DNA from 2 places in the Pseudomonas sp. GL_093 genome. Region 1 is predicted to be linked to the other one. Evidence: predicted binding sites of a transcription regulator. Region 1 holds the regulator's gene; the other holds the start of a gene.
What was found. The regulator sigma-54, encoded in region 1, starts transcription at its own class of promoters, with help from an activator protein. The targets are predictions, from matches to a motif close to ANTGGCATNNANNTTGCTNT.
Positions count from the first base shown of each region.

Region 2: the regulator sigma-54 is predicted to act here: its motif matches at 1,320-1,339, upstream of AC3IUE_RS27790 (pilin).

Region 1 covers NZ_CM174448.1:1,004,593-1,008,648, forward strand. Annotated here, with positions in the region: gene rapZ (RNase adapter RapZ) at 1-529, opposite strand, end outside; gene ptsN (PTS IIA-like nitrogen regulatory protein PtsN) at 532-996, opposite strand; gene hpf (ribosome hibernation-promoting factor, HPF/YfiA family) at 1,009-1,317, opposite strand; gene AC3IUE_RS04395 (RNA polymerase factor sigma-54) at 1,392-2,885, opposite strand; gene lptB (LPS export ABC transporter ATP-binding protein) at 3,070-3,795, opposite strand; gene lptA (lipopolysaccharide transport periplasmic protein LptA) at 3,795-4,056, opposite strand, start outside.
Region 2 covers NZ_CM174448.1:6,029,874-6,033,929, forward strand. Annotated here, with positions in the region: gene AC3IUE_RS27785 (BON domain-containing protein) at 199-555, opposite strand; gene AC3IUE_RS27790 (pilin) at 869-1,273, opposite strand; gene pilB (type IV-A pilus assembly ATPase PilB) at 1,499-3,199, shown strand; gene AC3IUE_RS27800 (type II secretion system F family protein) at 3,202-4,056, shown strand, end outside.

The DNA of each region.
Region 1 (4,056 bases):
CACGCTTGAAGCCGAAAGACTCCACCAGGAACGCCGTACCGGGTTCCGGCTGGTTCAGCAGGCGCAGCTTGATGGTGTCTCGCAGCTGATACAGGTTCAGGTTGGTGGTGTTTACTTTGAGATCGGCGAGGTCGGCAATCGGCCCGAGCAGGGCGGTCTCATCGTCGATGGCTTCGGCCAGCGAGCGATTGGCATTGCTTAGCGGGTGACGACGGCGGGTTTCCGAGAAACGTTTAAGCAAGGTTTCTTCGTCGGCGTCCAGATAAAGCACATCACACTGGATATGCCGGCTGCGCACTTCTTCCAGTAGTTCGGGAAACCGCGACAGGTGACTCGGCAAGTTGCGCGCATCGATGGATACGGCAACCAGCGGTTGTGCCAGTTCGGTGTGAATCAACGCGCGTTCGGCCAGTTCCGGCAGCAGGCCGGCGGGCAGGTTGTCGATGCAGTAGTAGCCGTTGTCCTCGAGAACATCGAGTGCGGTACTTTTACCTGAGCCGGAGCGGCCACTGACGATGATCAAGCGCATGATTAATGACCGTTTTGCTCGTCCAGGACAACCTGATACAAGGCTTCATTGCTCGGGGCGCTGCGCAGTTTTTCGCGCACTTCCTTGCGGTCGAGCATGCTGGCGATCTGGCGCAGTAACTCCAGGTGCGCATCGGTAGCGGCTTCCGGGACCAGCAGAATGAACAGCAGGTCAACCGGGGCACCGTCGATGGCGTCGAAATCAATGGGTGCATCAAGGTGCATCAGGGCGCTGATGGGCGAGGTGCAGCCCTTCAGGCGGCAGTGGGGAATGGCGATGCCGTTGCCAAAACCGGTTGAGCCGAGTTTTTCACGGGCAATCAGAGCCTCGAAGACATCTTGCATCTCCAGATCCGGCACTTCTTTGTGGATAAGGTTGGCAATTTGCTCAAGGGCTTTCTTTTTACTGCCGCCCGGCACGTTCACGAGGGAACGGCCGGGGGTCAGGATGCTTTCAAGTCGGATCATGGGTTGGGAGTGTTAACGACCGGTCGCGCCCTGGAGGAGGCTTTGGGTCTTTTCCTTATGCTTTTTGAGTTGTTTATCCAGCTTGTCGGTCAGTGCGTCGATCGCCGCGTACATATCGGTATGCTCCGCGTTTGCGACCACTTCATTGCCGGGAATATGCAGCGTGGCTTCGATTTTCTGCTTGAGCTTTTCGACCGTCATCGTGACTTGCACGTTGGTGATTTTGTCGAAATGCCTCTCTAATCGTTCGAGTTTTTCGCCGATGTAGGTGCGAAGAGGTTCGGTCACTTCCAGTTGGTGTCCACTGATGTTGACTTGCATACAGCTTCTCCTTCGTTGCCAGTGCATAAAGCGGCAGGCAGAAATGCCTGCCACTGGAACGCTGTGGCGTGGCTCTACATCAACCGCTTACGTTCGCTCGAAGGCGCGATCCCGAGGGATTCGCGGTACTTGGCGACGGTGCGGCGAGCCACCTGAATGCCTTGTGCCTCCAGTAAACCAGCGATCTTGCTGTCACTCAACGGCTTTTTCTGATTTTCCGCGGCAACCAGTTTTTTGATGATCGCGCGGATCGCCGTCGACGAGCATTCACCGCCCTCGGAGGTGCTGACGTGGCTGGAGAAAAAGTATTTCAGTTCATATATGCCCCGAGGGGTATGCATGAATTTCTGCGTGGTCACCCGTGAAATCGTCGACTCGTGCATGCCCACCGCTTCGGCGATGTCATGCAGGACCAGCGGTTTCATGGCTTCGTCGCCGTATTCAAGAAAACCGCGCTGATGCTCGACGATCTGAGTGGCTACTTTCATCAGGGTTTCGTTGCGGCTTTGCAGGCTCTTGATGAACCAGCGGGCCTCTTGCAACTGATTGCGCATGAAGGTGTTGTCGGCGCTGGTGTCGGCGCGGCGCACGAAACCGGCGTATTGAGCGTTGACCCGCAGTCGTGGCACGGATTCCTGGTTCAGCTCGACCAGCCAGCGCTCGTTGTCCTTGCGTACGATCACGTCGGGAACGACGTATTCGGCTTCGCTGGACTCGATCTGCGAGCCTGGGCGCGGGTTGAGGCTCTGCACCAGTTCAATCACTTGGCGCAGTTCGTCTTCCTTGAGCTTCATGCGACGCATCAGCTGGCTGTAATCGCGGCTGCCGAGCAGGTCGATGTAATCGCTGACCAGGCGTTTGGCCTCGACCAGCCAAGGCGTCTTGGCGGGCAACTGACGCAATTGCAGCAGCAGGCATTCGCCCAGGTTGCGGGCACCGATGCCAGCGGGTTCGAATTGCTGGATGCGGTGCAGGACGGCTTCGATTTCGTCCAGTTCGATGTCCAGTTCCGGGTCGAAGGCTTCGAGAATCTCCTCGAGGGTTTCGTCCAGGTAGCCCTGATTGTTGATGCAGTCGATCAGGGTCACGGCGATCAGGCGATCAGTGTCGGACATCGGTGCCAGATTCAGTTGCCACAGCAGGTGGCTTTGCAGGCTTTCGCCGGCCGATGTACGGGTGGTGAAGTCCCACTCGTCATCATCGTTGCTGGGCAGGCTGCTGGCGCTGGTCTGGTAGACGTCTTCCCACGCAGTATCGACGGGCAGTTCGTTGGGGATGCGTTCGTTCCAGTCGCCTTCCTCGAGGTTATCAACCGTCGGGGCGGTTTCCTGGTAGGAGGGTTCCTGAATGTCGACGTTGGGTTGCTGTTCGGCTTTGTCGGCCAAGGGGTCGGCGTTATCGAAGTCGTCGCCTTCTTCCTGGCGTTCGAGCATCGGATTGGACTCCAGGGCCTCCTGGATTTCCTGTTGCAGGTCCAGGGTCGACAATTGGAGCAGGCGGATGGCCTGTTGCAGCTGCGGTGTCATCGTCAGCTGCTGGCCCATTCTCAAGACTAGCGATGGTTTCATGGCAGGGGCTTAACACCTTATTCGCCGGCGCACATGCGCCATCCACTACAGGGCGCCGGAGCGCCAAACATAAGCAAATTATATGCCCGAAACTGCAGCGTTTGCCTAGAGCGCTGTAACAATAAAAAAATGTTGATTTTTTATCGAGACAAGCGCCCGGGCAACCAGCCAGACACCTCAGTGCTTACAGGCGGAACTCATGGCCCAGATACACTTCCTTGACCAGGTCGTTGGCCAGGATGGTGGCAGAGTCACCTTCGGCGATCAGCTGGCCATCGTTGACGATGTAGGCGGTTTCGCAGATATCCAGGGTTTCACGGACGTTGTGGTCAGTGATCAGCACACCAATGCCCTTGGCCTTGAGGTGATAGATGATCTGTTTGATGTCGCCCACCGAAATCGGGTCCACGCCGGCGAACGGTTCGTCGAGCAGGATGAATTTCGGGTTGGTGGCCAGTGCCCGGGCTATTTCCACACGGCGGCGTTCACCACCGGACAGGCTCATCCCGAGGTTGTCGCGGATATGGCTGATATGGAATTCCTGCAGCAGGCTTTCCAGCTCTTTGCGACGACCGGCCTTGTCGAGTTCCTTGCGGGTCTCGAGGATCGCCATGATGTTGTCGGCTACCGAGAGTTTGCGGAAGATCGATGCTTCTTGCGGAAGATAGCCGATGCCGGCCTTCGCACGACCGTGCATAGGCTGGTGGCTGACATCCATGTCGTCAATCAGTACGCGGCCCTGATCGGCCTGTACCAGACCGACAATCATGTAAAAGCAGGTGGTCTTGCCGGCGCCGTTGGGACCCAGCAGGCCGACGATCTGACCGCTGTCGATCGACAGGCTGACGTCACGCACGACCTGGCGGCTCTTGTAGCTCTTGGCCAGATGCTGAGCTTTCAGAGTTGCCATTACTGGGCCTTTTGCTCGTCGGTTTTCTTCTTCGGCTGGATCACCATGTCGATGCGCGGACGCGACTCGGTGACCTTGTTGCCCGTCGCACGACCGGCGCTCGCAAGCTTTTTGACCGTGTCGTAGACGATTTTCTCGCCTTGGGTGACGTTGTTGTCCTTGTCGATGACTTTCGCCTTGTCGATCAGCACAACGCGGTTTTGCGAGGCGTGGTACTGAATAGTCACTCCCCAGCCCTGAACAGGCTTGGTGTCGCCCTGG
Region 2 (4,056 bases), 2.0 Mb from region 1:
TAGCCAGCAATCGCGAGCAAGCTCGCTCCCACATTTTGTTTTGCGTCGCTCACAAATAGAACAGGCCCCTGACACGAATGTCCGGGGCCTGTAATGGCCACATCCTTATGGCCTTTCGCATGAACTCTCCTGGGGCGGCAGACGTATTGCTCGGCCCGTCTGCCGCGCCTTCTCCCAGTCCAGGCGAGAAGTCTTGCCTTACTCGGCTTTCAGGCCGTCAGCGGAGACCGCTTTGACGCCTTTGATTTTCTTGGTGATCGCCACAGCGGTGGCTTTCTGAGCGTCAGTCACCGCAACGGTGGACGACAGGGACACGACGCCTTTATTGGTTTCGACTTTGATGTCGGTGCCAGGAATGCCTTTCTCGGTTACCAGGTCACTTTTAACTTTGGTAGTAATCCAGGTATCGGAAGTAGCTTCTTTGGCTTTGGTGACTTCACCCGCCGCCAGAGTCATCGGAGCCTGGGTGGCTTGGGTGGTCTGTGCAAATGCGACGTTGGCCATGGTCAGGGTCAACGCGGTAGCAGTAGCGGCAGCGATAGCGAACTTCTTCATACGAGTAACTCCTGTTTTTCATAAAGTCTGCTGCGTGTCTTGTCAGCAGGGTTACTGGAGATAGTGCGAACGCTGTGCCAAGTTTGAGACAGGCAATAACTCCATATAAATCAATATGTTATGAAAATTGCTAATTTTCGGAATCATGCAAATTGCATGACTTTGATTTTTTCTACATGCAAGTTGCGGGTTTTGGGCATGGGCCTAAGGCCATGAATTATCGGGTTTTTTGTACTTGAGTCTGATACGCACTTCAAAAAATGCCCCTGTCTGTCGACAGAGGCACTTCAAACCGCTTTAACCGCGTTACAAATTACGGGTGTGTGCAACCTGCTGGCGCGAAATCGGCACCGACGCTGGTGGCGCATGACCAACCATTAACGGGGTCTCGAGTCAGAGTCACAGTCGCACCAGCAATAATCGCTGGCGGGGTTTTCACTGTGCAGAGAATGCCTGTACCGCCAGCAACGGCAGTAATCGTGCAATTCTGCGAATTGGCGGCATTTGGAGCAAAAGTGGCTACAGTCGGGGCCGCAGTACCCGAGTTGACCGCGTCCTCAAAATTCACCTTGAGCGCCGAAATTTCGGCTGCACCCGCCGTCATCTTCGCCCGCGCCTGATACTTCGAGTAAGCCGGAATGGCAAACGTCGCCAGAATCCCGATGATCGCCACCACGATCAACAGCTCGATAAGCGTAAAACCTTTCTGAGTATTCATAGACAAGCTCCATGCATGAGTCGAAATCTCATGATCTGAACTAGCCGCAGCACAGCCCATGCCAAACCCTTCGCCCCGTGTTGGCGGGGCGTGCGATCGACAAAAAACCTTTTCCTACCCCCAGAATCCGCACTATCTGACACTTTTTGTCACCTGAACGCCGCTGGTTTGGTTCCTCCGCTTGACTAGGCTATAAGTCATGAACTGTCTGCGCTTGGAATCCCAATGAATGACATCGCCCTTAGCGGTCTGGCCAAGCAATTGGTCCTGGCCGAGCTGCTCACTGACAAAAGCGCGCAACAGGCGTATCAGCAAGCCCAACGCAACAAAATCTCCCTGGTCAGTTATCTGGTGCAGAACAAACTGGTGAAGAGTCGCCAGGTCGCCGAGATCGCTTCGGAGCACTTCGGCATGACGCTGCTTGATCTCAGTTGCCTGGACAAGGAAACACAACCCAAAGGGCTGGTCAGCGAGAAACTGGTCCGTCAGCACCACGCCCTGCCCCTCTGGCGGCGCGGCAACAAGTTGTTCGTGGGCGTTTCCGACCCGACCAATCATCAAGCCATCAATGACATCCAGTTCAGCACTGGGCTGAATACCGAAGCCATCCTGGTGGAGGAAGACAAGCTCAGCGACGCCATCGAGAAATTCTTCGATACCCAAGGCACCGGCCTGGAAGACATGGCCGACGTTGACCTCGATGGTGTGGACATCGAGTCAATCGATGACAACAAGCAAGACGCCATCGCCGGCCAGGATGCCGATGACGCACCCGTGGTGCGCTTCGTCCACAAGATGTTGCTCGACGCGATCAAGAGCGGCTCTTCCGACCTGCATTTCGAGCCCTACGAAAAAACCTACCGCGTGAGGATGCGCACCGACGGCATGCTGCGTGAAGTCGCCAAGCCGCCGATTCAACTGGCCAACCGCATCGCCTCGCGACTGAAAGTCATGGCCAGCCTCGACATCTCCGAACGGCGCCGGCCCCAGGACGGGCGGATCAAGATGCGCCTGTCGAAGAGCAAATCCATCGACTTTCGGGTCAATACCCTGCCGACCCTTTGGGGCGAGAAAGTGGTGATCCGGATCCTCGACCCATCCAGCGCCCAAATGGGCATCGACGCCCTCGGCTATGAGCCCGACCAGAAAGACCTGTACATGGCCGCACTCAAGCAGCCACAGGGGATGATTCTGGTGACCGGGCCCACCGGCTCGGGCAAGACCGTGTCGCTCTACACCGGGCTGAACATTCTCAACACCGTGGACATCAACATCTCCACCGCCGAAGACCCGGTGGAGATCAACATGGAAGGCATCAACCAGGTCAACGTCAATCCCAAGCAGGGAATGGACTTCGCCCAAGCGTTGCGCTCGTTTTTGCGTCAGGACCCGGACGTGATTATGGTCGGCGAAATCCGCGACCTCGAAACCGCCGAAATCGCCATCAAAGCCGCCCAGACCGGTCACCTGGTGCTGTCGACCCTGCACACCAACAGCGCCGCCGAAACCCTGACTCGCCTGCACAACATGGGCATTCCGGGTTTCAACATTGCCACCTCGATCAGCCTGATCATTGCCCAGCGCCTGGCGCGCAAGCTATGCAGCCATTGCAAGAAACCCATCGAGATTCCCCGGGAGGCGCTGCTCAAGGAAGGCTTCCCCGAGGAACGGATCGGCTCATTTACGATCTATGAGCCAGTCGGTTGCGATCACTGCAACAACGGTTACAAAGGGCGAGTCGGGATTTATGAAGTGGTGAAAAATACCCCGGACCTGCAACGGCTGATCATGGCCGAAGGCAACTCACTGGAAATCGACATCCAGATGCGTAAGGACGGTTTCAATGACCTGCGTACGTCGGGCCTGCTCAAGGCCATGCAAGGCATCACCAGCCTTGAAGAAATCAACCGGGTCACCAAGGACTGAATATGGCGGTCAAAGCAGCAAAAATCAGCGTCTATGCCTGGGAAGGCACGGACCGCAAAGGCACCAAAATGACCGGCGAGTTGAGCGGTCAGAATCCGGCGTTGATCAAGGCCCAATTGCGCAAGCAGGGCATCACCCCCGGCAAGGTACGCAAGAAGTCCACCTCGATTTTCAACATGGGCAAGCGCATCAAGGCGCAGGACATTGCCCTGTTCACCCGGCAAATGGCGACCATGATGAAAGCCGGTGTACCGCTGTTGCAGTCCTTCGACATCATCGGTGAAGGCTTTGATAACCCGGCCATGCGCACACTGGTAGACGAGGTAAAACAGGAAGTCGCGGCGGGTAACAGCTTCGCCGCCTCCCTGCGCAAAAAGCCTCAGTATTTCGATGAGCTGTACTGCAACCTGGTCGATGCCGGCGAGCAGGCCGGTGCCCTCGATACCCTGCTGGATAGAGTGGCGACCTATAAGGAAAAGAGCGAAAGCCTCAAGGCCAAGATCAAGAAAGCCATGACCTACCCACTGGCAGTGGTGTTCGTCGCGATCATTGTGACCGGGATTCTGCTGGTCAAAGTGGTGCCGCAGTTCGAATCGGTGTTCAAAGGGTTTGGCGCCGAATTGCCGGCCTTCACGGTGATGGTCATCGGCCTCTCGGAATTCATGCAGGACTGGTGGTGGGCAATGCTCGGAGTGCTGATCGCAGCGATCTTCGGTGTGCGCCACGCGTTTAAAACGTCGCAAGGCTTTCGGGACCGAATGGACACCTGGCTGCTGAAATTGCCGCTGATTGGCACGCTGATGTACAAGTCCGCCGTGGCCCGTTACGCCCGCACGCTGTCGACTACCTTTGCGGCA